DNA from 3 places in the Methylocystis hydrogenophila genome. Region 3 is predicted to be linked to each of the others. Evidence: predicted binding sites of a transcription regulator. Region 3 holds the regulator's gene; each other region holds the start of a gene.
The links. Region 3 encodes LexA, which represses DNA repair genes until DNA is damaged. Its sites were predicted from a motif close to TGTTCNNNNTGTGTTCNG; they were not measured.
Positions count from the first base shown of each region.

Region 1: BN69_RS04905 (YifB family Mg chelatase-like AAA ATPase) is a predicted target of LexA. The motif match lies at 3,595-3,612, and genes of this name have one in related genera.
Region 2: BN69_RS09780 (PA0069 family radical SAM protein) is a predicted target of LexA. The motif match lies at 3,074-3,091, and genes of this name have one in related genera.

Region 1 covers NC_018485.1:1,031,771-1,042,224, forward strand. The annotation lists gene BN69_RS04895 (pirin family protein) at 1-155, shown strand, start outside; gene BN69_RS04900 (ATP-binding protein) at 266-1,981, opposite strand; gene BN69_RS04905 (YifB family Mg chelatase-like AAA ATPase) at 1,991-3,529, opposite strand; gene BN69_RS04910 (GCG_CRPN prefix-to-repeats domain-containing protein) at 3,732-3,989, shown strand; gene BN69_RS04915 (hypothetical protein) at 4,051-4,632, opposite strand; gene BN69_RS04920 (beta strand repeat-containing protein) at 4,636-7,137, opposite strand; gene BN69_RS04925 (class I SAM-dependent methyltransferase) at 7,592-9,184, shown strand; gene BN69_RS18365 (AI-2E family transporter) at 9,227-10,306, opposite strand; gene BN69_RS04935 (mechanosensitive ion channel family protein) at 10,356-10,454, opposite strand, start outside.
Region 2 covers NC_018485.1:2,024,578-2,035,031, forward strand. The annotation lists gene BN69_RS09770 (site-specific DNA-methyltransferase) at 1-935, opposite strand, end outside; gene BN69_RS09775 (ribonuclease HII) at 1,082-1,822, opposite strand; gene BN69_RS09780 (PA0069 family radical SAM protein) at 1,879-3,006, opposite strand; gene BN69_RS09790 (homospermidine synthase) at 3,969-5,402, opposite strand; gene BN69_RS09795 (acyl-[ACP]--phospholipid O-acyltransferase) at 5,788-9,246, opposite strand; gene BN69_RS09800 (TetR/AcrR family transcriptional regulator) at 9,451-10,077, shown strand; gene BN69_RS09805 (sulfite exporter TauE/SafE family protein) at 10,103-10,454, shown strand, end outside.
Region 3 covers NC_018485.1:34,093-44,546, reverse strand. The annotation lists gene BN69_RS00220 (citrate synthase) at 1-1,043, opposite strand, end outside; gene gltX (glutamate--tRNA ligase) at 1,341-2,765, opposite strand; gene lexA (transcriptional repressor LexA) at 2,986-3,696, shown strand; gene BN69_RS00205 (ComEC/Rec2 family competence protein) at 3,807-6,071, opposite strand; gene BN69_RS00200 (DUF983 domain-containing protein) at 6,287-6,649, shown strand; gene BN69_RS00195 (CocE/NonD family hydrolase) at 6,672-8,447, opposite strand; gene BN69_RS00190 (DUF421 domain-containing protein) at 8,603-9,127, opposite strand; tRNA gene BN69_RS00185 (tRNA-Met) at 9,295-9,371, opposite strand; rRNA gene rrf (5S ribosomal RNA) at 9,488-9,603, opposite strand; rRNA gene BN69_RS00175 (23S ribosomal RNA) at 9,679-10,454, opposite strand, start outside.

The DNA.
Region 1 (10,454 bases), 1.0 Mb from region 3:
CTGACGTGAAGCTGATTCTCATGAGCGGCGAACCGATCGACGAGCCCGTGGCGCAACAAGGCCCGTTCGTGATGAATTCACAGGAAGAATTGCGTCAGGCCTTCGCCGACTATCAATCGGGGCGGTTCGGCGTCATCGCGCCGCAGGGCGGATAAGAGCAGGTTCCGAAAATGTTGACAGACTTTTTCGATGAGAACCTGCTCCAAGGTATTGCTTTTGAGCGATTCCTTATCAATCACATGATTCCATGTGATCGGGAAGCGCTCTAAGAGGAAGCGCCGCTGCGGCGCGGCGCCAGTCTCAGCTCTTCGATCGTCGCCGCGAGCGACGCGAACTCCACCGGCTTAGTGAGAAAAGCGTCGACTCCGGCGGCGCGGGCGGCGCGTTCGTCTTCCTCGCGCGCGCTGGCCGTGAGCACCAATATGGGCGTGCGCGGCGCGCCTGCCCGCGCCTCCGCCTCGCGAATGCGGAGGCTCGCCTCGCGTCCGTCGAAATCCGGCATGAAAAGATCCATGACGATCACGTCATAGGGCGCGCCCACGCCCTCGATCGCTTCGCGGGCGCGCGCGAGCGCAAGCGCGCCGCTTTCCGCCCGAGTCACCGTCGCGCCAAGCTTCGCGAGGTGACGCGTGAGGATGAGCGCGTTGATCTCATTGTCTTCGGCGATCAGCGCGTTCACCCCGGCGAGCGCCTGCGGCGGCGCGTCGTCGTCAGGCGCCGGCGCCTTGGCGCGCTCTGGCGACAGACGGGCGATCAGCGAGGCGACCCGCACCGGCTTAACGAGCCATCCGTCGAAGTCGCACAAGGCGTCTTCGCCGAAGGCGCGCCGTTCGATGGGCGAGAAGAGCAGAAACAGTCGTCCCGCCTGCGCGTCGCGAGCGACTTTCGCCAATTGCGCGGTCATGTGCGGGCCCAGCGCGCAGTCGACGATGACGGCGTCGAAGGGTTTCTCGCGCCGCATTTGCAGCGCGGACGGCGCATCCCCGGCCGCGACGATCTCCGCTTTGGCTCCGGCGAACCGCAAGGTCTCGGCGAGATAGGGCGCTTCAAAGACGCTCTGCGCGACGATCAGCGTTTCAAGCCCGGAAAGCGGCGCCGGCGCCCTGTCTTCGCTGAACGGCGGCGCCGGAAGCGTGAAGGCGAAAACCGCGCCCGTATCCGATGAATTGACGAGCGCCAGGGCGCCGCCCATCCTGGCGACGAGACGGCGAGAGATGGCGAGGCCGAGCCCTGTGCCCGCCTGCGGGTGGTTCTCGGAAGGATCGGCCTGCTCGAATTCCTCGAAGATCGCCTCGCGCGCCACCTCTGGAACGCCCGGCCCGGAGTCGCGCACCTCGAAGCGCAGCCGCGCGCCGTCTCGCGCGACGCGCACGCCCACGCCGCCGCGCTCGGTGAATTTCACCGCATTGCCGATGAGATTGACAAGCACCTGCCGAAGTCGCGCCGGATCGCTCACGATTTCGCGCGGCGTGTCCGGCGAGATGACGCTGGCAAGCTCCAGCCCTTTCGCCATCGCGCGCGGCGCCAGCAATTCGACCACGCTTTCGACGAACGGCGCGAGCGCGAAGGCTTCGTGACGCAGCTCGAATTTGCCGGCTTCGATCTTGGAGAAATCCAGAATGTCGTCGATCAGCTGCGAGAGCGAACGGCTGGAATCGCCGATCGCTTCGACATAGCTCGCCTGTTCGGCGGTGAGCCTGGTCATCGCGAGAAGCTGCGCCAGGCCCATGACGCCGTTGAGCGGCGTGCGGAATTCGTGGCTGACCGCCGCGAGAAAGCGCGACTTGGCGAGACTGGCGGCTTCCGCTCTGTCGCGCGCCGCGGCGGCGGCGCGCAGCTCCCAGATTTCGTCGCGCAGCGATTCGAATTCGGCCTCGACCTGCGCGCGGCCGCGTCTGCGCAGCGCAATGAAAATGGACGCCGCCAGCAGCAGAATGGCGAGCTGCGCCGCAAGCAAAATCACAATATGGTTTAAAGACATGCGCCCATATCAGGCCGCAAGGCGCCCCGACGCAAGCCCCGCGCGATAGGAAAGCGCTTCGGCAAGATGCGGTCGGCCGACGGACTCAGCGCCGTCGAGATCGGCGATGGTGCGCGCGAGCTTCAAGACCCTGTGAAACCCTCTGGCGGTGAGGCCGAAGCGCTCGGAGGCGTCCCGAATCAGCGCCGTGCCGCCGGCGTCGAGACGCGCCACGCGCTCGATCACCGCCGCGGGCGCGGCGGCGTTGGCGGCGACCCTTGGCAGCGAGAGCGCATCGTAGCGTGCGCGCTGAATCTCTCTGGCCCGCGCGACGCGCGCCGCGACCTGCCGCGACCCCTCGCTTGGCGGCGGCAACACGAGATCGGCGGCGGTCACCGCCGGCACCTCGATCTGCACATCGAAACGGTCGAGCAGCGGCCCCGAAAGCCGCGCCTGATATTGCGCGACGCAGCGTTCATTGGGTTGGCGCTTGCAGGCGTAGCCCGGATCCATCGCATGACCGCAACGGCAGGGATTCATCGCCGCGACTAGCTGAAAGCGCGCCGGGTAGACGGCGCGATGATTGGCGCGCGACACCGCCACCTCGCCCGTCTCGAGCGGCTGGCGGAGACTGTCGAGGACCTGAGGCTGAAACTCGGGCAGTTCGTCGAGAAAGAGCACCCCGTGATGCGCGAGCGAAATCTCGCCCGGCCGCGCATGGGTCCCGCCGCCGACCAGCGCCGGCATCGAGGCGGAATGGTGAGGCGCGCGAAAGGGCCGCCGGTCGGTCAGTTCGCCTCCGGCGATCTGCCCCGCCACCGAATGCACCATCGAGACTTCCAGCAATTCCCGCGGCGTCAGCGGCGGCAGGATCGACGGCAGCCGCGCGGCGAGCATCGATTTTCCCGCCCCCGGAGGGCCGCTCATCAGAAGATTGTGGCCGCCGGCGGCGGCGATTTCGAGCGCGCGCTTGGCGCTCTCCTGTCCCTTGATGTCGGAAAGGTCGGGCTGATCGTCGGCGAGCCGGCGGACCGCCGGCTGAGGCCGGGCCAGAACCTGCGCGCCCTTGACGTGATTGACCAGCTGGATGAGCGAGCGCGGCGCGATCACCTCCATATCGCTCGACGCCCACGCCGCTTCCGGCCCGCATTGGCTCGGACAGATCAGTCCCAATCCGCGCGCGTTGGCCGCCACCGCCGCCGGCAGGACCCCCGCCGTCGGCGTCAGCGTTCCGTCGAGCGCAAGTTCGCCAAGCACGACGAATCCTTCGAGCGCGTCGGAGGGAATGGCTCCAATGGCCGCCATGACCCCAAGCGCGATCGGCACGTCATAGTGGCTTCCCTCTTTGGGCATGTCGGCGGGAGCGAGATTGACGGTGATTCTTTTCGCCGGCAGCGCCAGACCGGAAGCGATCAGCGCCGCGCGCACCCGCTCGCGCGACTCGGCGACGGCCTTGTCGGCGAGGCCGACGACATTGAAGACGACCGCGCCGCTCGAAATCTGCACTTGGACGTCGACGGGACGGGCCTCGACGCCTTCGAACGCGACCGTCGCCACCCTCACCGCCATCGCGCGCTCCCGAGAAATTCCTTTCGGCAATTGTCGACAGCTTAACTGGCGCGCGATCTCGGCGCAAGAACATTATATGAACACAGCCGCGCCGGCACTAACCTAGATCGGAAATTGCAATTGCCAGGTTTCGGTTTGCGCGCAGATATTCTGCGCGCGCGGCGCGAGGAGCCGCACACAGGCCGATTGAAGGAGATTGCAGATGAAGTTGAGAACGGGTCTCGCGATGATTTTCGCGGCGGCTCTGGCCGCGCCGGCCGACGCGGCGATGCCGGTCGCGCCGAGTGAGACGGCGGGCGCGCCGATCGTGCAAGTCTATGGCGGTTGCGGGCCTTACGGCCATCGCGGTCCCTATGGCGGGTGTCGGTGGGGCGGACAATGGGGCGGCTACCGCTTTGGAAGGCCCTGCCCGCCCGGCTTCCATCTCGGTCCCTACGGCCGCCGCTGCTGGCCAAACTAAGCTCACCGAAAAGCCGGGACGGCGAACCGTCCCGCGCTTTGCCGGCGCCCGTCCGTCGCCGTCAGGGCTGCTTTGTCCCGGACGGGCGAAGTCCCGTCCCGCCTTTTGGCTGCGCTGCGGCGCTCGGGGCCGGCGCGTCGCTCGGCGCCACCGGCGCCGAAGATCCCAGCGAAACCGAGAGGCCGAACAGCTTCCACTGGCTCTGGACAGGCGCATAAAGCAGTTCGAAGCGAATCTGCGTCGGCACGGACGGGAAAAACCCCGCCATGTGCATCATTCCAGTCGACTCTATCTGCGGCAGCATGCTGAGCTGCGGCTCCAGGACGGCGACGCCCGACAGGTCGAGATTTTGGGTGCGCTGATAAGCGAAGATTTCCGCCAGCCGCGCGGCCGTGTTCGTCTGGAAGCCCGGGGCTCCGAGGTCGCGCAGCACCGTATAATTGCCGGTCTTGTTGGCCTGATCGAGCGCAAGCAGAGTCGAGCGGACGAGAATCAGAACCCCGTTCTTGTCGATATCGGCGGGCCTGGGCGGCTGCGCCGGCCGCGCAGGCTGAGACTTAGGCGACTGCGCCGAAGCCATCGTCGGAAAAAAACTCGCGGCCACCAGGGCCGCGAGCATTATGTGCTTGATCTTTACGATCATGGATCACCAAGCCAGGGTCAGGCCCGCACGTCCGGCGACGCCGCCGTATTTGAGGCCCGCGCCGATGCCGGCATTGACCACCGCCCATTCGTTCAAGCGCAGTTGCCCCTGAGCGGCGAGGGCGTACTGGCCGCGGAAGGTGCCGAAGTTGCCGGTGACCGAGAAGAACTTGTTGTCCGGCAGGTAGCTGGCGCCGCCGAGCGCGACGGCGACCGCCGTGCCCTCGTAACCACGTTGCACCCCTCTTCCGAGGTCATACACGCTTTGCGCCAGGCCAAGGACGCCAGCCTGCAGACCTTGGATGTCCTGCGGACCGAACGCCGAAGTCGCGAGATGACCCTGGGCGTCCGTGGTGGTGAACTTGGTCACGCCAACCTGCGAGGCCAAGCTCGCGGCGGATGTGATGCCAGGCGCCTGGTAGGTGTTGGCCGCCGTGCCGAGCATGATCTGGTTGTTCGCGGTGTTGGTCGCGCCAGCGCCCAAAGCCGTTGAGCCGTTGAAGCCATTGGCGTTCGCTCCGGCCCCAACCGCCGTCGAGGCGACGGTTCCGTTTGTGTTGGCGCCTAGGCCAACCGACACCGAGCCGACGCTGCCGACGGACGTAGCGCCCGAACCCAGCGCAGAAGAGCCAAAGCTGCCGTTGGCGTTAGCCAGCGTGCCAGATGCCGTCGAAAGGAAGCTGCCGGTCGCTGTCGCACCCGTTCCGACCGCGGACGAGCCAAAGCTGCCGCTAGCGTTCGAGTCCGTGCCAACCGCCGTTGAATTGACGGCGAGGTTGGCCTTAGCGTTGGTACCGAGCGCCGTCGAACGGAAGCTCGGAGCCGCTTTTGTGCCGGCCTGAGCGCCATTGCCAAATGCGGAGTTCTTCGAATCCCCGAAGAAGCCCCAGGCGGAAGAACCGTCACCGACCGCCGTGCCACCCTTGTTCGCCAGAGCGCCGGCGCCGATCGCAACGGAGCCTTGTGCTTGCGCGCCCGTGCCGATCGCGATCGCGTTGGCGCCGGGTCCGGCCGTAGCCCCGTTACCTAGAGCAATGCCGTTTTGACCTGTCGCCTTCGAGCCAACACCCCCGGCGAAAGAATTGTCGCCGGTCGCCGAGTTGCCCGTGCCGACCGCGGTGCCCTTGTCGCCGGTGACCAGATTGCCAGAGCCGAAGGCTTGGGCCTTGTCGGCAGCCACGAAGTTGCCGTTGCCGACCGCCGTGGACTTGTCGCCGAGCACGAGGTTCTTGGAGCCGGTCGCGGTCGAGCCGTCGCCGGACACGCCATTGACCGCGCCGAAGGCGCTGGAGTTGTCGCCGAACACGCCATTGACGGTGCCAAAGGCGTTGGAGTTGTCGCCGAAGACCGCGTTGGTGTTGCCGACGCTGGTGGACTTGTCGCCGACGATCAGGTTCTTGGAGCCGGTCGCGGTGGAGCCATCGCCGAAGACCGCGTTGGTGGTGCCCACGCTGGTCGACTTGTCTCCGATCACGAGGTTCTTCGAGCCGGTCGCGGTGGAGCCGTCGCCAATGACGCCGTTGATGGTGCCGAAGGCGTTGGAGCCGTCGCCGATGACGCCGTTGATGGTGCCGACCGCGTTCGAGCCGTCGCCGATGACGCCGTTGATCGTGCCGATGGCGTTCGACCCATCGCCGAGAACGCCGTTCAGCGTGCCGATGGCGTGCGAGCCGTCGCCACCCACGAAGTTAAATGCGCCAATGGCCGCGGAATTGTCTCCGAAAACGCCGTTCACCGTGCCGAATGCGCTGGAGTTGTCGCCGAAGACCGCATTGGTGTTGCCGACGCTGGTCGACTTGTCGCCGACGATCAGGTTCTTGGAGCCGAAGGCGCTGGAGCCGTCGCCGAAGACCGCGTTGGCGGCGCCGACGCTGGTCGACTTGTCGCCGACGATGAGGTTCTTGGAGCCGAAGGCGCTGGAGCTGTCGCCGAAGACCGCGTTGGCGGCGCCAACGCTGGTCGACTTGTCGCCGACGATCAGGTTCTTGGAGCCGAACGCGCTGGAGCTGTCGCCGAACACGCCGTTGGTGTTGCCGACGCTGGTCGACTTGTCGCCGATGATGAGGTTCTTGGAGCCGAACGCGCTGGAGCCGTCGCCAAACACGCCGTTGATCGTGCCGAAGGCGTTGGAGCCGTCGCCGATCACGAGGTTGAGCGTGCCGATGGCGTTCGAACCGATGCCGACCACGCCGTTGAGCGTGCCGATGGCGTTCGAGCCGATGCCGATCACGCCGTTGAGCGTGCCGATGGCGTTCGAGCCGATGCCGAGCACGCCGTTGAGCGTGCCGATGGCGTTCGAGCCGGGACCGAACGCGGCGTTGAGATTGCCGCAGGCAAACGCGAGGGGCCCGGCGATGGAGGGCGATCCGGGGCAGACTAAGGCGCTCGCCGACGTCGGCGCGAATGCCGCGCCCATCGCGATGGCGGCGGAACCGCCCATCAGCACGCGACGAAATGCGAGGGAACCGTTTTTGGGTTTGATGAGTTTCTGAGACAGTTTGGTCATGGTCAGTTCCCATTCCTAAGGACTGCGAAGAGCACCGAACCGCGAATTTGCCGAGCGCGGTGACAAGTGGTCGCGATGAATAAAATTTGGACGGGCATGCACAGTCAACGATGAACGGCGCCTTTAGCGCTCGGTTTGGCCACATTTCCGGCAGCTGTGATAAATAGGAAACAGTGCCGAGGACCTGCGTAAAGGCGCAACAAGCGCGCCGTCTAATCTCAAATAATTGAAGTTCCCCGAGTAATCGGTTCGCCTCGAGACCGCCTCCGTAAACTTACGTAGGTCGTTTGCTTGGGAAGGCGTCGCCCCTCCAAATATCGTTCGCGGGGCGACTCGGGAGTTCGAACGCCGAGACGGCGCGATGCTCGAGGATGAGCGGAGGCGAATCTCGCCACGTTGCAAATTGGCCGGGCCAAGTGGAGAATGAAACTCCTTGGGCTCCGGAAACTTGCTTATGACGACTCACTTCGGGACGGCCGTGCAGGCGGCGATCGCGCGCAACGCCGCCTCCTACGACGATCTTCCTTATGTCTCGCATCCCTTTCCGCAGACGCATCCGGCGCGGCTTGGCGCGGTCGCCCGCATCTTCAAGCTGACGGCCCCCGATCTCTCCCGCGCCCGGGTTTTGGAGCTTGGATGCGCGGCCGGGGGCAATCTCATTCCGCTCGCGGCCCGTCACCCGGACGCCTATTTTCTCGGCGTCGACCTGTCGCAGCGGCAGATCGAGGAGGGCCAGCAGCGAATCGCCGCCCTCGGACTGTCCAACGTCAATCTACGCCGCCAGAGCCTGACCGACCTTCGGTCCAAGGACGGCGGCTTCGACTATATTATATGTCACGGCGTCTACAGCTGGGTGCCCGAGCAGGTGCGCGACGCTATTCTGCGGATCGCGCGAGAAAATCTCGCGCCGCACGGGGTCGCCTTTGTCAGCTACAATGTTCAGCCCGGATGGCGGCTGCGGCAGACCTTGCGCGACGCGCTGGGGCTGCACGTCGGGCCGCATGGCTCGCTGCGCGAGCGCGTCGCCCGCGCCCGCGAAATGCTGTCCTTTCTGGAGCAGAACACGCCGGCGGAGACGACCTGGGGCGCTATTTTCCGGGCCGAAGCCGCCAATTTGCGCATGGCCGACGACTCCTACATCGGCCACGAATTTCTCGAAGACTGCAACGAGCCGTGCAGTTTCTCCGAGTTCATGGCGAGCGCCGGGGGCCACGGACTGGCCTATCTCGGCGAGGCGGCCCTTTCGACCATGATGCCCGAGAATATGAATCCGGCCGCGGCGCCCTTGCTGCGCGCGCTGGCGGGCGACAATCAGGTGTCGCTCGAACAGCATATGGACATTTTCACCGGCCGGACCTTCCGCCAGAGCCTGCTCATCCACAAGGAGCGGGAGAGTAAATGCGTCCGCAAGATTATGCCCGACGCGCTCGCGGGCCTGCACTTTCTGGCGCGGACGGACTTCGGCTTTTCGCGCGAAGAGGGGGGCAACGCCTTTTTCGCGGACGGCACCGGCGCCTGGTTTTCCACACAGGATCCGGGCGTGCGCAAGGCCATGGACGCGCTTGCCGCGCGGCTGCCGGATTCGAGTTCGATCGACGAGATCGTCGCAGCGATGGAGGTGCGCGGCGCCTCCGTCGACGAGGCGACGCGATCCAGAATCGCCGACGCGTTTATGCGCATGACGCTCGTCGGCCTTTTGACGGGCTCGACGGAACCCATGCGGATCGCTCGCGCGCTTTCAGCAAAGCCTCTCGCCTGCCCCATGCTGCGGGCCGACGCGGCCGCCGGCGTCTTGCACTCGGCTAATCTGCGCCATGAGCCGATTCGGCTCGATATCGTCGCCCAGTTGGTGACGCCGCTGCTCGACGGCGGCAACGACCGTGACGCCCTGATCGCCTCGACGATCGCCGCGGCGGACGCCGGCCGCGTGACCTTTCAGCGCGCCGGTCAGACAGTGGTCGATCCGGCCGATATCGCCGTCTGCGCCGCCGAGCACGTCGATCGCGTGCTCGGCCACCTGCAGAGCAACGCCTGCCTCCTCGCCTGAGGTGCGGCTCCAAGGGAGGGGATCCGCCGGGCCGCGACGGCGTTATCCCATGGAGCGGCGAGCGGCCATCTCCGATTGTTCCGGTGAGGCGGCGCTCTCCGCCTGATCGTCCGAGAGCAGCGTCGCGATCCAGCGGACGCTCGGAAAGTGCTGACAGAGGATGATCAGCGCCGATGTCAGCGGAACGGCGATAAAGGCGCCGGCGATTCCCCAGATCCAGGTCCAAACCGAAAGTGAAACGAGGATCGCCATCGGCGTCAGCGATAGGCGCTGGCCCTGAAGCATCGGCGTGACGACATTGCTGATCACGATTTGGATCGCCGAAAAGCCCAGGAATGTAATCGCCGCCATCGTCCAGCCATCGTATTGCATGATCGCATAGAGCGTTGGCGGCAAAATGCCGATGATATTGCCGATCACCGGAATATAGTTGAGCAGAAAGTTCAGCAGCGCCCACACCATCGCCAGGTCCAGGCCGAGAACCAGCGACCAGACCAGAGTCGCCACGCCGGTGATCGTGCTGGTCAGGGTGGCCACCCAGAGATACTGGCGGATCTTCACCGCGGTCGAGTCGACGGCGTCGACGAGTTCGCGTCTTTCGCGCCCGCCGAGTTGCTGTCCGATCTTCTTTCGCAGAAGCGTGACTTCGGGAAGGCCGAAGGCGACGAGCACGCCAATCACGCCGATATAGGCGATGACGTTATAGACGCTCGTGAGGGCCTTCTGCGCCAGATCGATCATTCGACTGTAGCCGCCGAATCCGCCGAGCGAGCCGCCCCAGCTCTGCACCCAACCGGACATTCTGTCATAGAGCTGCTGCAGCTTTTCAGAATTTTCGCCGAACGCCTGCCCGATCTGTGCGACGGAAAAGGAAATGGCGCCGGCGAACGCCGCGAGCACGGCCAGCAACACCAGAATCGTGCCGATGTTGCTAAGCGTCTCCGGCACGTAGCGCTGAAGCCATGGCTTGACCGGCCACACCGCGGCGATGACGACGGAGGCGGCGGCGAGCGGCATCGTCACCGGGTAGGTTTGTCTCAACGCGAAGGCGACGATGAAGAAGGCGACGATCGCCAGCAGTCTCGTCTGCGTGGCCTGTTGTGCTTGCTGCGACTGATCCATTCCGCTCTCCAGAGGCTCATGCAAAGCAAAGCGGCTGACAAGGACGCGCCTAGCCGCTGTGAAACAGACCGCCAGTTCTGGCGGGCGCCGGCGCCTGCTCGCGTCGTTGCTTGCGCGGCGCTGGAGCCTCTTTGGGAGCCGGCCAGCC
Region 2 (10,454 bases), 1.8 Mb from region 3:
ATGAGCCCCGCTTCGACGAGGCTCGCGAAGGCGATGCGCGGCTCCGAGCGCTTCGACGGGGCCGTCGCGACCGCTTCAGGCGGCAAGGGTTCGATCGCCGCGATTCGCGCCCGCGCCGCGGCTCGATAGTCGCCGTCGCGTTCGATGCCGAGCCAGTCGCGCCCCAAACGCTTGGCGACGGCGCCGGTCGTTCCCGTGCCAAAGAAGGGATCGAGCACCAGATCGCCCGGGCTCGAGGCGGCGAGAATGACGCGCGCGAGCAGCGCTTCCGGCTTTTGCGTCGGATGGGTCTTGCGGCCGGCGCCATCCTTGAGACGTTCGGTCCCGCCGCAGATCGGCAGCAGCCAGTCCGACCGCATCTGGCAGTCCTCGTTCGCCGCCTTCAGCGCCTCGTAATTGAAGGTGTAGTTCTTGGCGCTCTGGTCGCGCGCCGCCCAGATCATCGTCTCATGGGCGTTGGTGAAGCGCCGGCCGCGAAAGTTCGGCATCGGATTGTTCTTGCGCCAGACGATGTCGTTCAGGATCCAGAACCCGAGATCCTGCATGATCGCGCCGACGCGAAAAATATTGTGGTAGGAGCCGATCACGAAAATCGTCGCCGTCGGCTTCATCACCCGGCGCGCCTGCGCGAGCCAATCGCGCGTGAAGGCGTCATAGGCGGCGAAATTCGCGAATTTGTCCCAGTCGTTGTCGACCGCGTCGACGAGACTTTGATCCGGGCGATGCAGACGATTGGCGAGCTGGAGATTATAGGGCGGATCGGCGAAGACGAGGTCGACGCTCTCCTGCGCCAGTCGCTCCATCGATGCGACGCAGTCGCCGCTGAGGATTTCGTTGCGCGCCGACGCGCGGAGCGGCCCTTCATTTGTGCGCCCGATACGCGTGACCTGATTTCGGGCTTTGAGGCGAGCCGCCCCGACGCGCGCGCTACGCATGAACTGAACACCATCAACGCAACCAACATGCGGGATAGTGAAGGAGGGAGGTAAAGGGGGCGTTTAGATCGACGAAACGCCAACGTCTCTTTTTCGAACGGAAGTCTCAAAGAAATAAAAAGGTTAGCGAATGGTTGACGAAGGCCTCACGCCTCCCGCACGGGCGCGAAGCTGACGCGGTGCGCCGGGCTCGCGCCGTGCAGCGCCAGCGCGTCCAAGTGACGCTGGACGGCGTAGCCGACATTGGTCTCAAACCCATAGTGCGGATAATGGACGGCGAGGCGGCGCATCATGGCGTCGCGCGCGACCTTGGCGACGATCGAGGCGGCGGCGATGCTGAGCGCCGTCGCATCGCCCTTGACGATCAGCTGGCAGGGACAGTTGACGGGCGGCCGGTCGTTGCCGTCGATGAGAAGATAGGCCGGCGTCTGGGAAAGGCCGGCGACGGCCCGCGCCATCGCCGCGAGCGACGCCCGGCGGATATTGATGCGGTCGATCTCGGCGGGGGCGACGAAGGCGACGCTCACGGCGAGCGCGCTGGCCATGATCCGCTCAAACGCTTCTTCACGCTGCGCCTGGTTCAACGCCTTCGAATCATCGAGCCCCCGCGGCCGTCGTTCGGGATCGAGAATCACCGCCGCCGCCGCCACCGGACCCGCGAGCGGCCCGCGTCCAACCTCGTCGACGCCGGCGATCGGCCAGACGCCCTTTCGGCGCAGCTGCGCCTCCAACCGAAAATGGGGCCCCTTGGCCGTCACAAACGCTCCCCCGGGCGGATCGCTAAGGGTCCCGCGCGACAGCGGCGTCAGCGCGGAACCGCGCAGCGAATAAAGCGCGGCGGGCGGGCGGCTGGCAACCGGAAAGACGGCGCTTGCGGCGGCGTCCAAAGAATTCTCGGCCCCGCGCGCGCGATAGGCTCGCGGGAGACGAGCCCAAGATCGGCTCAGAAAAGGCTGAGCTGCTGCGGCGAGCGGCGGGGCGGTTCGAAAAGATCGGTACGCAATCTTGTTTTCTGCGCAAAGCCGAGCCGGCCGGCCGCGAGTTCAAAACGCCGGCCGATCATCCAGGCGTAGGGCCCCTCGCCTTTCATGCGGGTCCCGAAGGACGCTTCGTAGAGCTTGCCGTCGCGCGTCGAGCGCATGAGCGCGAGGGCCCGGCGCGCTCTGTCGGGAAAATGCGTCGCCAGCCATTCGGTGAAGAGGTCGCGCAATTCGAGCGGCAGGCGCAGCAGCACATAGCCGGCCTCGCGCGCGCCGGCGGCGTGCGCCCGCGTCAAGATCCGCTCGATCTCGTCGTCATTGATGGCGGGAATGATCGGCGCCGTCATCACCGCCGTCGGCACGCCGGCGGCGCTGAGCTTTTCGATGGCCTCAAGCCGCAATTCGGGCGTCGCGGCGCGCGGCTCCATGAGGCGCGCGAGCTTGCGGTCGAGCGTCGTCACCGAGATCGCGACCTTCGCGAGACCCTTGGCCGCCATGGGCGCAAGCAGATCGAGGTCGCGCAGGACGAGCGCGGATTTCGTCACGACGCCGACCGGATGATTGGCCCGCGCCAGCACTTCGAGAATCGAACGCATGATTCGATGGCTCTTCTCGGCGGGCTGATAGGGATCGGTGTTGGTGCCGATGGCGATTGTCTTCGGCGCATAGCCCGGCGCTGACAACTCACGTTCGAGAAGCTGCGCCGCGCCTTCCTTTACAAAGATCTCGGTTTCGAAATCGAGGCCGGGCGAGAAGCCCATATAGGCGTGCGTCGGCCGCGCGAAGCAATAGACGCAGCCATGCTCGCAGCCGCGATAGGGATTGATCGAGCGATCGAAAGAAATGTCCGGCGAATCATTTCTGGTGATGATCGTGCGCGGCTTCTCGATGTGGAAATTGGTCTTGAGCGCCTGCAGGCTCTCGAGCGAGCCCCAGCCGTCGTCGGCCTCCTCGCGAGTCTCCTTTTCGAAACGGCCACTGCGCTTCGACAGCGCGCCGCGTCCGCGCCGGCGATCGGCGTCGACGAGGGCCGCAGCGTCGATCGGCTGCGGCGCGCCCTTTATCTTTGTCGATGCCTGAGCCGCACCCATGTTCGCAACCTCTGCCCAGCGTCGCGTCGAGCGTCGCTGCGGCGACCGCTTAGAACTGACGCTGAGCTAGAACATATAGAGAACATTTCCGGCGCGCAAGGCCGAGTCCCATAAATGCGCAGGCGATCGGACGAAGGGCGGCGAGGCGTTGAACGGCCCTGGGCCGGCTGACCCGAGACTGAGTCTCGCGGTTTTATGGCGAAGAACGGGTCATCGACCAAAGAGCATCGCGGCGCGCGCCGCGATCAACCTCGCGAAAAGCCTCAGGGGAAATCCTCGATAGCTGGGGGCGTCGCTCGGCAGTTCGGTCTCGGACCTTCGATGTTGTGTCTTGGTCCGCATCTCGATGGGCGGCGGATCGCCCTGACGGGATCGATAGGTGGAAACCCAAAACCCTGGATCGAACTTCAAAAACATGCCTGAGTTACAGCAGGACGCGACGACCCTGCGCGTTGGGGATCGAGGTTTGAGCCTGTAATCCACCAAGAGGTTCTCGCCCGACAAGACCTGGAATCGGTCATCGCGATAGGTGAGATATGGCGTGCCGCCATCTGGATCGCGGATGCGTGCGGCGTTCGGTAGCGCTTCGATCCGCCGGCCGCCGTCCTGACAATCGAGACAATAGCAAACGCCGCTCAAGATCGGCGCGCCGATGGCTTCGCATTGAACGCGACCGCAAACGCACGACAATCTTCTTACGGTGAAGGCCATTTTGTAAGTCCGACGCGTCGTAAGTCAGATGATATTCAATTGAAACACTACTGCAAAAAGCGGCCCTTGCGAGCGGTCGTCGAGCCGTTCGCCGAGCGCGTCATCCCCGACGTGCGCAAGCGCGATCGGGGATCCAGAGCAACATCCAAAAAGTCTGGATGATGGACTCCCGAACGCCCGCTTTGCGAACGTCGGGAATCACAGCCCATCGTTCAGTTGATTATGGCGTCGCAGGGCGGTGGGACGTCGCCTTAGCGCACCAATATATTCCTGAACTGCCACGGATCGCTTTCGTCGATGTCTTCCGGAAACAGCCCGGGACGCCCCTCGAGCGGCGTCCAATCCGTGTAATAGCCCTTCACCGGGCCGAGATAGGGCAGCTGCACCTCGAGGCAGCGCTTGTAGTCGACTTCGTCGGCCTCGACGATTCCCGCCTGCGGATTCTCCAGCGCCCAGACCATGCCGGCGAGCGCGGCGGAGGACACCTGAAGGCCCGTGGCGTTCTGATAGGGCGCAAGATCGCGGGTCTCCTCGACCGAGAGCTGCGATCCGTACCAATAGGCGTTCTTGGCGTGGCCGTAGAGCAGCACGCCGAGTTCATCGATTCCATCAACGATTTCGTGTTCGTCGAGAATCTTCCAGCTCTCCTGCATCTTGCCGGCGGCGCCGAACATCTCGTGCAGGGACAGCACCGCGTCGTCGGCGGGATGATAGGCGTAGTGACAGGTCGGACGATAGATCGCCTGTCCCTTCTCGTCGCGCAGCGTGAGATAGTCCGCGATCGAGATCGACTCATTGTGGGTGACGAGGAAGCCATATTGCGCGCCGGGCGTCGGGCACCATGAGCGCACGCGCGTATTGGCGCCGGGCGACAACAGATAGATCGCCGCGCCGCAGCCGGCCGGATGCGTGCGGCCGATGTCGGGCAAGGATTTTTCATGCGTGCCCCAGCCGAGTTCGGCGGGCTGCAGGCCCTCGGAGACGAAGCCTTCGACCGACCAGGTGTTGACGAAGACGTTGCGCGGCTTGGGGTCGCGCGCGCGCTGGGTGTCGCGTTCGGCGATATGGACGCCCTTGACCCCGAGCTTTTGGGCGAGCGCGCCCCATTCGGCGCGCGTTTCCGGCTCCTTGTCGAAGGCGCCCGTGTCGCGGGCGATATTGACGAGCGCCTGCTTGACGAACCAGGACACCATGCCGGGATTGGCGCCGACGCAGGAAACCGCCGTCGATCCGCCGGGGTTTTTGCGACGCTCATCGAGCACCGTCTCGCGCAGCGCATAATTGGTGCGCGCTTCATTGGACATGGTCTTGTCGAAGTAGAAGCCCGGCCATGGCTCGACCACCGTGTCGACGCACAGCGCGTTCAATTCGCGCGCGAGCTTGATGATCGCGAGCGAGGATACGTCGACCGAGAGATTGACGATAAAGCCCTGGCCGCCGCCCTTGGTCAGCAGCGGGGTCAGGACGTCGCGGTAGTTCTCCGGCGTCAGCCTGGTTTTGAGAAAAGCGATGCCGCGCTCGTCGAGCAGACGGCGATGCGTATCGACCGGGTCGATGACGGTGACGCGCGATTTGTCGAAATCGAAATGGCGCTCGATCAGCGGCAAAATGCCTCGGCCGATGGAGCCGAAGCCGATCAGCACGATCGGACCGGTGATTTTGCCGTAGTTTGGCCAAGTCGACATGAGGCGCAGCTCCCGAGAAAGATATTGCGCCGCGATAAAGCAAGCGCAGATGTATTAATCAAGAGCTTGAGAGATTGGCGGCGGGCGCATGGCGTGGCGCTGCGCCTGCCTTTGCAGGCGCTCGGCCAAAGTCCTGCTGGACCACACTCGCCGGCCGCCCGAGCTTCGGGCTTGGTCAGCGCTCCACGAATGCTGTAACGCCAGCGGCCCCTCGTCCTTCGAGACGGCCTCTTCGAGGCCTCCTCAGGATGAGGGGCCTTGGGGTTCTGGCGTCTTGGATGAAGCAAACGACATGTTGGATAAGCGGTCCTCATCCTGAGGAGCCGCCGAATGGCGGCGTCTCGAAAAGGATCGCAGCACGATTGGAAGTTAAATTCCCGGAATTTCACGCGGACGCGGCGGCGTTGCCGTCGATGCGCCCGTGCAGACCATTGGGCAGGCGCGGATTGGACAGAATATAGCGCCCGCGCTCGCGCACCATTTTCGTCACCGCCGCGAAATCGAGCTTGCCGGAGCCTAGAAGCGGCACCTGCTCGACGATCATGATCTCCGCCGGAATCATCAGGTCGGACGCGCCCTTCGATTTGGCGTAGGCCTGGAAATCGGCGCGCGTCGCGTCCTTCTGCTGCGTGATGAGAGTGATTCTCTCGCCCTTGCGCGGATCGATCTCGGTCGCCGCCGCCGACAGCGCGTCGGGCCAGAGTTCCGCCGCCAGTTGTTCGATCGCCGCGAGCGACACCATCTCGCCGCCGACTTTGGCGAAGCGCTTGGCGCGCCCCTTTATCGTCACATAGCCCTGCGCGTCGATCGTGACGATATCGCCCGTATCATGCCAGCCGTTCTCCGGCGGCTGCACCACGCCGGGCTTATCGATCTTGAGATAGCCCATCATCACATTGGGACCGCGCACCAAGAGCCTTCCGCCGTCCTCCACGCCCGGAACCGTCTCGAGCCGATGTTCGACGCCCGGCATCAGCCGTCCGACCGCGCCGAATCTGTTGAACATCGGCGTGTTGAGCGCGAGTACCGGCGAGGCTTCCGTCACGCCATAGCCTTCAAGGATGCGGACGCCGAACTTCTCCATCCACAGATCGCGCGTCGATTGCTTCACCGGCTCGGCGCCGGCGACCACATAACGGATCGACCGGAAGTCATAGGCGTGCGCCGGGCGCGCGTAACCGGCGAGAAAAGTGTCGGTCCCGAACAGAATCGTGGCGTTTGAGCCGTAAACGAGCTCCGGCACGATGCGATAGTGCAACGGCGAGGGATAAAGATAGATCGGAACGCCGGAGATCAGCGGCAGCGTGAAGCCGACCGTCAGACCGAAGGAATGGAACATCGGCAGCACGTTGAAGACCTTGTCCGTGCGTCCGAAGTCGATGCGCGCGGCGGCCTGCGCGGCGTTGGCGAGCATGTTTCGATGCGACAAGGCGACGCCCTTCGGCGCGCCTTCCGAACCCGAGGTGAAAAGGATCGCCGCCATCTCGTCGGCCTTGCGCGGGGCGACGGGCTTGCGGAAGCGTCGCAACGCGTCGAACTTATCTGCAAGAGAGATGCTCGCGCGCATGTCTTCGAGATAGACGAGCGCGACCTTCTCTTCGAGCGCGGCGACAAGCTTGTCGAGCTTGGCCTTCTCGACGAAGCCGCGCGACGTCAGAATCGTTCTCGCCTGCGCCGCCTCGCAGCCCGCCAGAATATTGGCGGCGCCGGCGGTGAAATTGATCATCGCCGGCGCGCGGCCGGCCGAAATGACCGCGAGGAACGCGATCCCCGCGCCATTGGCGTTCGGCAGCATCAGTCCGATCGCGTCGCCCGGCCTCCCGATGCGCGCAATCTTGCCGGCGAGCGCGCGCGTCCCGATCAGCAGCCTGCGATAGCTGAGCTTGCCGGCGATCGGGTCTTCGAGAGCGACGCGCGACAGCCCGTGCGTGCGCGCGGCTTCAACGACGGCTTCAAAAAGCGTGCGATCGACGTTCGTCGCGCGAAAGACGAGATCCGACATGATCTGATACAGCGCCGCGCCGGCCGCCATTCGCCGCGCCTTGCCTTTCAGCGCGTCGTCGACCGTCAGGCGAATAGGCGCGAGCACGGTGAGGGTGAATTTCGGAAACCAGCGCCGGCGCGCCTGTTCGCGCGTCAGCCGCGAGAACATCGTCGCCTCGGCGCCGTCGATGTGCACCGGGACGACCATCGCGCCGGATTTTTCCGCGATCAGCCCCGCCCCGTCATAGACCTTCATCAGACTGCCGGTGACCGTGAGCCGGCCTTCCGGGAAGATGACAAGCGGATTCCCGTCCTTGACCGCATTGATCAGCGCGCGCGCGCCAAGCGGATTGGCTGGATCGAGCGGGATCACGCGCATGAATCTCAGAAACGGCTGCGCCCACCATGTCTTCGAGATCGTGCGGTCAATGGCGAAGACCGGCTGCTTCGGCATGACGGCGAAAATCGCCGCGGCGTCGAGAAAGCTCACATGGTTGAGCGCGACGATCGGATTGGGACCCGCCGTCTCGAAATTTTCCAGTCCCTTCGCCTCGAGACGGTAGAAGGCGCGAAAGTAGATGGAGAGCAGATCCTGCAGCGGCGAAGCGACCACCGTCTTGACGATCCAGATCGACGCGACGAGCGCGACGACGGCCAGGCCGATCAGCAGCGCCGCGAAAGAAACGCCCAGGCTCTGCAGACCCGCAACCCCGACGCCGCCAAGCGCCATGAAGGCGGCGTTCTGCACATTCACCGCGGCGATGGTGCGGGCGCGCTGCTGAGGCGCGCTCTGCGCCTGAATGGCGGCGAAGGACGGAACGATCATCAGCCCGCCGGCGACCGCGAGCAGTGAAAGATCGATCGCGGCGCGCCAGGCGAGCGGCTGAGCGAAATAGGCCTGCGGCGACAGCCCCAGCGCCGCCTCCGGCGCCGGCGAAAGGAGCAGCGCGAGGCCGAGGTCCGCGGATCCAATAGCGACGAGCGCCGCGCCGACGGCGGTCGGCAGCAGCACGATCTTGCCCTTGAGCAGGAAGGCGGCGAGCCCCGATCCGATGGCGATGCCGACGGCGAACAGCGCCAGATGGATGCTGACGAGGATCTCCGCGCCATGCAGCGTCTGGGTGATGAGCGAGGGCGTAAGCGACATGGCGATGGAGCCGAACAGCCAGAAGAGGCTCGTCACCACGGCCAGCCGCCGCAGTTCTATTTGGCCACGCAGATGCCGCAGCAATTTGAAGGTCGAGCGGAAGACGTTGGCGTCTATCGCAAGATCGGGATCGGCGCGCCCGGTTGAGGGAATGAGCCACGCCGCGCCAAGAGCCAGCGCCGCGACGCCCATGACTCCCGCGGCGAGGATCACCCCGTCGCCGACATGCAACGCCATGCCGCCGGCGACCGTGCCGCTGAGAATGGCGAAAAAGGTCGCGCTCTCGACGAGCGCATTGCCCGCCGGAAGCTCCTCGCGCGTCAGATGGTCGGGCAGGATGCCGTATTTGACCGGGCCGAACAGCGCGCCGGTGACGCCGAAGAGAATCAGCGCGCCAAACAGCGTCGGGATATTGGCGAACAGAAAGCCGGTCGCGGACAACGCCGCCACGGCGACCTCGGCGACGCTGAGCCAGCGCACGACGCGCGCCTTGTCATATTTGTCGGCGAACTCGCCGCCGATCGCCGACAGAAGAAAGAACGGCGCGATGAAGGCGGCGCCGGCGAGCGTCACAAGCGACGCGCCGCTCTCGGCCGCATGCGCCAAGATCAGGAGCACCAGGGCGTTCTTCAAGAAGTTGTCGTTGAAGGCCGCGAAGAACTGACGCCAAAACAATGGCGCGAACCGCCGCGAAGCGAGAAGCGAATGCGTCATGTCGAAGCTTCCGGGAGATGCGTCGTGACTTTCGCCGATGACCCTTAAGGATCGGTCAAGTCCGGCGCGTTGCAATTGGGCGTTGCGATCGGGTTGAAGGTCAGCCTTTCGCCATGAACTATGTTCAATATGGAGACTGCAGCGCTTTTGCTCTGCCGTCAATAGAATAATGAACGACGTTCATGCTGAAGTGGGGGACGTTCCTTGAACGAGAATGACGCCGACGCGGGATCGGACCGCCGGACGCAATTGCGTGACCGGCTTATCGACATCGCGCAGGAGACGGTGGCGGCGCAGGGTCTCGCCGGACTTAAAGCGCGCGATCTCGCCGCCGCGGCCGGTTGCGCGCTCGGCGCGATCTATACCGCTTTTCATGACCTCGACGAGCTGATCCTGCGGGTCAACGCGCGCACTCTGGCGCGCCTGGAGGCCGCGCTCGACGCGGCCTTCGTGGACGCGGAGGCGGAGCAGGCGCTGGAAGCCATGGCGCGGGCCTATCTGAGCTTCGCGAGAAACGACGAGCCGAGCTGGCGCGCGCTGTTCGAGCACCGATTGCCGCCTGGCGCGCCCGTGCCGGGCTGGTATGCGGACGCGCGCAACCGCCTGTTCAGCCGGTTGGACGCGCCGCTTGCGCAACTGCTGCCGGGCAGGGACGCGACGGCGCGCGCCGCGCTCGCGCGCACGCTGTTTTCGGCCGTGCATGGAGTCGTCGCGCTGGGGCTGGAGGAGAAGATCGCCGAGACCCCGCCAAAGGTGCTGGATGAGCAGCTCGGCGTGCTGATACGGCTTCTCGCGGCCGGACTGATGATGGAATCGGCCCGCTTGCTTTGAGCCGCGCGAACTGACATAGGCGCGCATGACTTTCATTCTGCTGTTTGCCGTAGCGACATGGGCGGGCGCGCAGAATGCGCTTGCCGGCGGCGGTTCGTTCCTCACCCTTCCCACACTGATGTTAACGGGCATGGACGCGCTCGCCGCCAATGTCACGTCATGCGCGGCGCTGTTTCCGGCGCAGGTCGCGACGGGTTGGACGGTCCGCAAACTGGCGAGGGGCGCCAATGGGCTTTCGCTGCGCACGCTGTTTGTGATCAGCATCGTCGGCGGCGCCGTCGGCGCGGCGGTGCTGCTGGGCACGCCGCGCGGGCTCTTCGCGCGTCTCGTGCCATGGCTCGTGCTTTTCGCCACCATCATTTTCGCCTGGGGCAGTT
Region 3 (10,454 bases):
AGCGCGATGCGCTCGAGCTCCAGCGCGACGTCGAGCAGATCGTCCTTGACGCCGAGTTCGTTCAAAACTTCGCGCGTCGTGCGCTGCATGATCTTGGCGCGCGGATCATAGTTCTTATAGACGCGATGGCCAAAGCCCATGAGCCGAAACGGATCATTCTTGTCCTTGGCGCGCGCGATGAACTGCGGAATGCGGTCCGGAGTGCCGATTTCGGCGAGCATTTTCAGCACCGCTTCATTGGCGCCGCCATGCGCCGGCCCCCACAGCGAGGCGATGCCCGCCGCGATGCAGGCGAAAGGATTCGCCCCGGACGAGCCGGACAGACGGACGGTCGACGTCGATGCATTCTGCTCGTGATCGGCGTGCAGGATGAAGATCCGGTCAAGCGCGCGCGACAGCACCGGATTGACCTTATATTCCTCGCAAGGAACGGCGAAACACATGCGCAGGAAGTTCGACGTGTAGTCGAGATCGTTCTTTGGATAAACGAACGGCTGGCCGATCGAATATTTATAGGCCATCGCCGCGAGCGTCGGGATCTTCGCGATCATGCGCGTCGAGGCCACCATGCGCTGGGTGGGATCGGCGATGTTGGTCGAGTCGTGATAGAAGGCGGAGAGCGCGCCCACGGAGGCGACCATCACCGCCATCGGATGCGCGTCGCGGCGGAACCCCTGGAAGAACCGCGCCATCTGCTCATGCACCATTGTGTGGCGCGTGATCCGATAGTCGAAATTCGCCTTCTCGGCGGCCGACGGCAATTCGCCGTAGAGCAGCAGGTAGCAGGTTTCGAGAAAGTCGCCATGTTCGGCGAGCTGTTGAATCGGATAGCCGCGATAGAGCAGAACGCCGGCTTCGCCGTCGATAAAGGTGATCTTCGATTCGCATGACGCGGTCGCGGTGAATCCGGGATCGAAGGTGAACATGCCGGTTTCGGCGTAGAGATTGCGGATGTCCGCAACGGACGGCCCCAGCGTGCCATCCTTGATCGGCAAATCGACCGACCCGTCGCCGACTGTGAAGATAGCATTCTTCTCCGGCATACCCGCTCCCCTCTCGACCGCCCCGCGCTCGCAACGAGCCGGTTCGCGGCGCGACGCGCGCGAACGCTATGCATGAATTGCGTCACATTCGCGATGTCGTCGCGTTCACGCGCACGCCGATGCGTCGCATTCGGTTTGTTGTGCGGTGCAAAAAGCTATATCAACCGCAAAGGCTGTCAAGCGCGCCACGCGTATCGCGCGTCGATGACATGTTCCGCGCTGGCGCGGAAAACGGCGCGGCGCCGAAAATCGCGTCAGCGATTTTTACGCGCGCCAACGCCGCAGCGACGCGACGGCTTACCCGACGGCGGCCTGGTCGGAAATTCGCGCAAGACTTTCCTCGCGCCCCAGAATTTCCAGCACGTCGAATATGCCGGGCGACGTCGCGCGGCCGGTGAGCGCGGCGCGCAAAGGCTGTGCGAGATCGCCCAGTTTGACGCCAAGCGCCGTCGCAAGATCGCGCACGACCGCTTCCGTCGTCGCGGCCGTCCAGTTCGGCAGATCCGCAAGTTTCTCGACGAGCGTCGCCAGCCGCCCGCGCGCTTCCGCCGAAAGCAGCTGCGCCGCCTTTGCATCGAGCGACAGCGGACGCTTCGCGAAGAGAAAGCCCGCGCCGTCGAGAAGTTCGTTCAAGGTCTTGGCGCGCGCCTTCAGTCCCGGCAAGGCGGCGCGCAACTGCGCGCGCGTTCTATCGGTGAGCGCCTGCGCGATGGCGCCGCCGCCTTCGAGATAGGGAAGCGTCGCGACGAGCAAGTCGAACAGCGCGTCATCATCGCTGTCGCGCAGATAATGGCCGTTCATATTTTCGAGCTTGGCGAAATCGAACCGCGCCGGCGAGCGATGCACCTGCGCAAGATCGAACGACTCGATCATCTCCGGCGTCGTGAAGAACTCCTTGTCGCCCTGCGACCACCCCAACCGAACGAGATAGTTGCGCAGCGCGGCCGGCAGATAGCCCATCGCGCGGTAGGCGTCGACGCCGAGCGCGCCATGGCGCTTCGAAAGCTTGGCGCCGTCCGGTCCGTGAATCAGCGGAATATGCGCGAAGGCGGGCGCCGTCCAGCCCATCGCCTGATAGATGTGTGTCTGTCGCGCCGCATTGGTGAGATGATCGTCGCCGCGAATGATCTGCGTCACGCCCATGTCGTGATCGTCGGCGACGACCGCGAGCATATAGGTCGGCGCGCCGTCCGAGCGCAGCAGAATGAAATCGTCAAGATCCTTGTTCTGGAAGACGACGCGTCCCTGCACGGCGTCGTCGACGATCGTCTCGCCGTCCTGGGGCGCCTTGATGCGCACGACATAGGGCGCGCCGGCGGGCGCCTCGGAGGGATCGCGATCGCGCCAGCGGCCGTCGTAACGCCAGGGGCGCTTTTCGGCCTTGGCCTTCTCGCGCATCTCCTCGAGCTCCTGCGCCGTGGCGTAGCAGCGATAGGCGCGTCCCTGCGCCAGCAGCGCTTCGGCGACTTCCGCATGGCGCGCCGCGCGCGCGGACTGGTAGACGATGTCGCCGTCCCATTCGAGGCCAAGCCACTGCAGGCCGTCGATGATGGCCTCGATCGCCGCTTGCGTGGAGCGCTCGCGGTCGGTGTCTTCGATACGCAGCATCATCCGACCGCCGTGCTTCTTGGCGTAAAGCCAGTTGAACAGCGCCGTGCGCGCCCCGCCGATGTGCAGAAAGCCGGTGGGCGACGGAGCGAAGCGAGTGACGACCTGAGACATGAGCGACGCGAATTCCTTGGCTTTGGGTCGGCCCGTCTAGCACGGGACAGGCGGGGCGAACATAGTTCGTCACGAATGATGGCTTAACCAAAGCGTGAACATATGACTTGCGGAACGCAGTAAGAACCGATATCGTTCTGTTCATGATTTGTTTAGGTTATCGAGCCAGAAGCTGCGGCTCAGCCAAAATCAACGATTCGGCTTGCGGGGCGGTGCGGCGATGCTGACCAAAAAACAAAATGATCTATTGCGCTTCATCCATGAACGTCTGAAGGAGTCGGGCGTGCCGCCGTCCTTCGACGAGATGAAGGACGCGCTCGACCTGCGGTCGAAGTCGGGGATTCATCGGCTGATCCTCGCGCTCGAGGAACGCGGCTTCATCCGCCGCCTGCCCAATCGCGCCCGCGCGCTCGAAGTTCTGCGTCTGCCCGAATCGTCCACGCCACGGGTCGCCGGCGGGCGCAGCGGCAAGTTCTCGCCGTCCGTCATCGAGGGAAATCTCGGGCGCGTGCGGCCGCTCAGCGAACGTTTCGAGGACGAAGGCGACCATCAGGTCGCCGTTCCGGTCATGGGACGCATCGCCGCCGGCACGCCGATCTCCGCCATCCAGAACCGCAGCCACACGATCAATTTGCCGCCCGACCTGCTGATGAGCGGCGAGCACTTCGCGCTCGAAGTGCGCGGCGATTCGATGATCGAAGCGGGAATCCTCGACGGCGATACGGTCGTCATCCGCAAGCAGGACAGCGCCGACACCGGCGACATCGTCGTGGCGCTGATCGACGACGAGGAAGCGACGCTGAAGCGCCTGCGCAAGCGCGGCGCCTCGATCGCGTTGGAGGCGGCCAACCCCGCCTATGAGACGCGCATCTTCGGCCCCGATCGCGTCCGCATTCAGGGCAGGCTTGTGAGCCTGCTGCGGAAGTATTAGTTTCGTGGCAATGCCGTCATTGCGAGCGAAGCGAAGCCATCCAGCGCTTTAACAGCCCCTTGATTGCTTCGTCGCTACGCTCCTCGCGATGACGCGTGAATTGCTCCGCCCTACTCCAGCGGCTCCATCGCTCGCGCCTCTTCCGCGCTGCGCTCGTCATCGCTCAGCGGCGCGGCAAATCCGGACGCCCGGCGATTGCGGGGCGCGGGGGACCATGGGCGATCCTCGTCGATCGCGCGCGCGGTCGTCCATTCGACGCGATCCGCCTTGAACCTCAAAGCCACCGCCCCTGTTTCGGACAGTCGCTGGCGATCGATCACGATCTCCGCCGCGCAGCCCAATGGCGCATAGAGCGGCGTCACAATGACGGCGGCGCGCGCGCAGTCTTCGAAAAAGCCGCCGCGCCCGGCGACGAGCGCGACTAAGCGGCCATTGACGGCCTTCGCCACGCAACCCGCGTCGTCGCAAGCGACGCCGCTCCTCGCGTCCGCGGACGGGCGCGAGTCGCCGTCCGCCCGCAACCATTGTTCCGCGGCGAAAGCGCTCGGCTTTTGCCCCATGACGGCGAGCTGACCGGACGGAAGACGCAGCGCCGCCGATTCTCCGGTCGCCGGCACGGCCAGATCAAAGGGCGCGCCGCTCCTCGCGCCCATCAGCCCGATCACGGCGAGCGGAATGGCGAGCGCGCGCCACGCCCAAGTGCGCCACAACACGAGCGACAGGACCGCAAGCGAAAGGAAAAGGATCGCCCAGGGCGCAAAAGCCGCAACCGGCAGACTCGCGCCGGGCGCGCTCGCGATCAGCCCGGCGAGATAGGTCACGAGGTCGATGCCCAGGTTCAGATAGCGCCAGATGAAGCCGTCGAGGCCCAAGGGGTAAAGCGCGGCGCCGACGAGCGCGCAGGGAACGGCGAAAAATTCAATGATCGCCAGCGTCAGCGGATTGCCGATCAGCACATAGGGGCTCAGCTCGTGAAAATCATTCGCCATGAATGAAGCGGTCGCCGAGGTCGCGCAGAGCGTTGCGAAAATCGCCGCCCCGGGTCCTTGCAGCAGGCGCTCGACGACGCTTTCACGAAACGCTGCCCATCGCCCGCGCGGCGCGCGATCGTCGATGCGGCGTTTCGCGAGATATTCGCCACGCCATTCGTACACCGCGATCAAGGCAGCCACCGCCGCGAAAGAGAGCTGAAAGCTTGCCCCCAGCAACGCCTCCGGCTCGAAAGCGATGATGAAGAGCGCGGCAAGCGCCAGATTGCGCATCGACAGCGACGGACGATCGAAGAGAACCGCCGCAAGCATGATGAGCGTCATCACAAGCGCGCGCTCGGTGCCGACGCGCGAGCCCGTGCCGATGTCGTAGAGAATGGCGCCGAGCATGGCGAGCGCCGCCGCCCATTTTTTGATCGGATAATTCAGCGCAAGCGTTTGCGACATCGCCATCAAGCGCCGAAAGCCGACGAAGAAGATGCCCGCGACAAGCGTCATCTGAACGCCGGAAATGGTGATGATGTGAAATATGCCCGCCCGGCGAATGAGATTTTTCGCATCTTCCGACAGCAGGTCGCGCTTGCCGGTCACCATGGCGGCGGCGATCGCGCCCGCGTCGCCGTCGATGATTCGATAGACCCGCATCGCCAAGGCGTTTCGCATGCGATCGACATGCGCGAAGAAACGCAGCGAGAATGGCGCCGGTTCGGGCGGCGGCATCGTCTCGATGCGTCCGAGCGCGTTGCCGACCGCGCCGATGCGCGCAAAAAACGCGTCCCGCGCGAAATCATAGCCGCCGGGGAGCGCCGCCCGCGCCGGCGGCATCAACCGCGCCTTGAAGGCGATGAAGTCGCCGGCCGAAAAATTGGGCTCGCCGCGCGTCGTCAGCCGCACGCGGGCGGGAACGACGTCGTCCGGATAGCCTTCGGCGCTCGCGACGCGCAGAATGAAACGCGCGCCGGCGCGGCGCAGATCCACCTCCTCGACGAAGCCCGTCAGTTCGCCGACGCCAACCCGTGGAACGATCGGCGCGGCGACGCGCGCCGTCCGCCAGGCGCCGGACGCAAAGCCGAGGGCGACGAAAGCAAGCGTCAGGAAAAGCGCATGGGCCCGCGCATGGCGGCGCGTAAGCCCGGCCAGGACGGCAAAGGCGGCGAGCTCGCAAAGGCAGAGCGCCAGCGAAGGTTCGCGCTCAGCCGAGAAATAGAGCACGACGCCGCCGCCCGACGCGACGACCAGCCACAGAAACGGACGGCGCAGCGCCCGCTCCTGCTCCAGCGACGCGAGGAGAGCTCCCGCTATGCCTCGGGCGCGCAGCGGAAAGAGGCGCGATGAAAGATCGCGGCCGCGTTCCTCCCGTTCAGCCGTGCGCGAAATGTCGTTCAAGAATGCCCGGTCCCGCACAAATATGGGAAAGAGCCTAGCGCCGACCGCGCCCCTTGTCTTGCATCGCCTTGGCCCGCCACGCGCCAGCGGGCGGTTGCCTGCGGCGCGACAAGAACCTATCCCGTCAAATCAGGAGCGAGATCCACATTAGATGGACTCGCGACGCGATTGCGCGCACATCGCGCGGCGATCCCCGTCATTCGGTTTAGCCGTCAATGAAGCGCGACCCATCGCCGGGCAGATCATTGTTTCGCGGACTTAGGCGAAAATGCCCGAACTGCGGCGTAGGCAAGCTGTTCGCGAGCTACCTCAAGCCGCGCGATTCTTGCGCCCATTGCGGGGAAGGCTTTGCGGGCCTCGATGCGGATGACGGGCCGGCGTGGCTGACCGTCGGCGTCGTGACGATTCTCGTCGTGCCGCTTCTCTTTATCTTGGAGAGCAGCGGACGCTACGCCTGCGCCGTCGAGATGCTGATCGTTGTGCCGCTGACGATCGCGCTCGTGTTGCTCCTGCTCCCGCTTACGAAGGGATTTTTCATCTCGGCGCTATGGCTGTTGTCGAGGAAGCCGAAGTCATGATTTGCGGTTGTGAACACGGCTCTCACGCCGCCGGCGCCTCGGACACGGCAAGATAAGCATCCGGCCCGTAATGCAGCGTGTTGCGCGCGAAATAGGGCGGCCCCGGCATGTCGAAATGCACATAGCCATGGCTGACGTCGCTCCGCAGCAGATCGAGGCGGCTCGCCACGTCGAGTCGCAAGCGGTCGCCGGGCTGCAGCCGGGTCGGCGCAGGCGTAAGGCTGAAGGAGAGCGTCACCGGCCTACCGGGCTCTAAAGGCTCCCGAAAGGAGGTGTCGTGCACGATCTCACAGGCCGTGTCGCGCGCCGGGTCGCGCCGCCGCCGCGCCGGACTCATGGCTCCGAGCGAGAGAAGGCTATAGGGGCCGTCCTTGGCGACGCGGCCGAGCCGCGCGACGACATGGGAATCGATCTCATTGGAGCTGAAGACGAGATTGAGAGATACGGGGCCGGCGAGCGTCATCGGCCGCGCCGCGGTCATTTCGAATGTGAGCGTCTGGTTCGCCACCTCATCGAAGCCGCCGAGCACCGGCAAGCCCAGGGGAACGGCGGCCCAGCGGTTTTCGCCCTCTCCCGGCGTCTCCGCCAGCTTGTGGCGCGCGTCGTCCGCGCCGCCCGAGGCGAGATAGAAGCGCCGCTGCGTCGTTCCCGGCGCCGGAAAGTCGGCGGCGCCGACGTATCGCTCCTCGCCTTCGAGCCAGTAGCGGACGGCCGGTTGGCTGGCGTAGCCATTGTCCACGCCGTGGAAAATATGATCGAAGAAGGCGAGCGCCTCCAATTGCCAGGCATAGACCGGCAGTTCGTAGCGCGGCGGCGCGAGGATCATCCATTTGCGGTCCGCCGGCGTCGCGGCGTTCTCAAACAGATCATAGCTCCCGAACTGGTGCAGGTTGAAATAGCCGAGATTCTGCACCACGACGAAAGGGATTTCGATCTTGCCGAGATCTCCCGAAGGGCCTGACTGAAGCGCGCAAGTCTCTCGCGATTTTCCGTCCAGCATCCAGTTCGCGTACCACTCGCGCACCGGCTTGACCGGCGTTTTGGACATGAAGGCGCGGTAGATGGCGTCGATCCGCTTCATCAATAAGGGTCGCCACAACCGCTGGAGCGGCGAATTGAAGACATGGCTGAGGAGCGCCCGGACGACCGGCGGCACGCGCAGGCGATACATCGCCGGCGTGAAATTGGCGCCCATCCAGAGGTTGCAAAAATAGAGGTTGAAGACGCCGCTGAACTGCACGAGGTGGCGGAAATAATCCGTGCAGATCTCGTTGCAGAAAAACGCCTTCAGCGCCGGCGGACGGCGGACGGCGACAAGGGGCTGCGTCATGCCGTAATAGGATGTGCCGAACAGCGCCACACGCCCGTCGCACCAGGGCTGGGCGGCGGCCCAGGCGATGGCCCGCTCATGGTCGTCGACGTCCTCGGGAGCCAGAAAGACAGTTTGCGTCCCGCCCGAACGGCCCATGCCCCGCCGCTCCACCACCACCTGGACATAGCCGCGGTCGGTGAAGACGGGCGGCGAACCGATCTCATTGCTGCCGACAGGCGCGCCGGCGGTGTGCAGCTCGCGCGTGTAGGCGGCGAACTGGACGATCGCCGGATAGCGGCCGGGCGCGCGCGGCGTATAAACATCGGCCGACAGGGTGACGCCGCCCGCCGCCTCGATGCGCTGATCGGCGAGAAGGCGGCAGCCAAGCCCCTCGGCCGCTGCGCGCGTCGGCCGCCAGCCGGCGAGCTGCTCATGCGTCAGTTCCGGGGCCTTGATGGGAATGAGATTGTCGAGCCACTCGGCCATGGCGCCCCTCTTTGGTTGCGAGCGTCTCGCGGACGCACAGCGGAAAACGCGCGATAGATACGCGCGCCGCCATCCTCGTCACCAATATGGAAGCCTGCGCCCGCGATCGAAGCCTTGGCTGTATCGCTTCGGGCGCGCAGGCCGCAACGGAAACGCTAAGGCTGTTTGCTCTCGGCGATTCCGCTCACATCCCGCAGCGTATCGAGCCCCCCGCCCTTGTCCTGCACGACGCTGAGACTGCCGTCGGTTTCGAGCACCACCGCTTTCACGCGATCGAGATCGGCGACGCCCTGGCTGCGCATCGCCGCCAGCGCTTCCTTTTCGGTGACGCGCTCGCGCCGCAAGGCCTCGGGAAGAAAGCGCCCTTCGAAATAAAGCAGCGCCGGCTCCGATTTCACCAGATTGGCGAATGTCTGCGAGCGCACCGATGTGAAGGTCACGACATATTGGAGCGCGCACAGCAGCGCCAAGGCGAGCGCGCATTCGACGAGCGACACCTGATTGTTCAGGATGGCCGCGGACAGGGTTGAACCGAGCGCCACCGTGACGATCAGATCGAAAGCGTTCATCTTTGAAAGCGTGCGCTTGCCCGTGAATCTGAGCATCACGATCAAAGTGACATATGCGAGGACGCCAACTACGGCGATTCGTTCGAGATCGTAGAGGCTGTGAAAGAACATCGAGAATCTCACCCGGCGGGGGCCCCTGCGCCTAACTGCTGGGACGGGCATACGTTCCCCGATTCGCGGGCGTTCTGCGGCGACGGATCCGGAACGCCGATGCGGAAAAGCTTATCGGCGCAAAAAGAAAAACCCCGGCCGCAAGGGCCGGGGTTTTCGAATTTGTTTGGTTGCGGGGGCCAGATTTGAACTGACGACCTTCAGGTTATGAGCCTGACGAGCTACCGGGCTGCTCCACCCCGCGCCATGAGAAATGCGCCTAAAAGAAACGCGCTAAAGCAGCGCGAAACCGAAAACGCAGCGCGGCGAAAGCAGCACTGCTGGAAAAAATATCGTTAAGAGGATTGATGTGCTTCGCAGGCCTGGCGACGACCTACTCTCCCAGGTCTTGAGACATAGTACCATTGGCGCAGAAGCGTTTGACGGCCGAGTTCGGGATGGGATCGGGTCTGATCGCTCCGCCGAAGGCCACCAGGCCGGCGAAACACATCTTCGAAGCAAATGAGGTCTCTCTATACGCGCCATACGAGTATGGGCGTCGATAAATGAGAGCGATCAAGCCAATCGAGCTATTAGTACCGGTAAGCTCCATGCGTTGCCGCACTTCCACACCCGGCCTATCAACGTGGTCGTCTTCCACGGCTCTCAAGGGAGAACTCGTTTTGAGGTGGGTTTCCCGCTTAGATGCATTCAGCGGTTATCCCGTCCATACATAGCTACCCTGCACTGCGGCTGGCGCCACAACAGGTCCACCAGAGGTATGTTCATCCCGGTCCTCTCGTACTAGGGACAAATCCTCTCAATTCTCCTACACCCACGGCAGATAGGGACCGAACTGTCTCACGACGTTCTGAACCCAGCTCACGTACCACTTTAATCGGCGAACAGCCGAACCCTTGGGACCTTCTCCAGCCCCAGGATGTGATGAGCCGACATCGAGGTGCCAAACAACCCCGTCGATATGGACTCTTGGGGGTTATCAGCCTGTTATCCCCGGCGTACCTTTTATCCGTTGAGCGATGGCCCTTCCACGAGGGACCACCGGATCACTATGACCGACTTTCGTCTCTGCTCGACTTGTCTGTCTCGCAGTCAGGCAGGCTTATGCCATTGCACTCGACGACCGATTTCCGACCGGTCTGAGCCCACCATCGCGCGCCTCCGTTACTCTTTGGGAGGCGACCGCCCCAGTCAAACTGCCTACCATGCATTGTCCCGGCGCCGGATGACGGCGCGCGGTTAGACATCCATGACGATAAGGGTGGTATTTCAAGGGTGGCTCCACACGAGCTGGCGCCCATGCTTCAAAGCCTACCACCTATCCTAC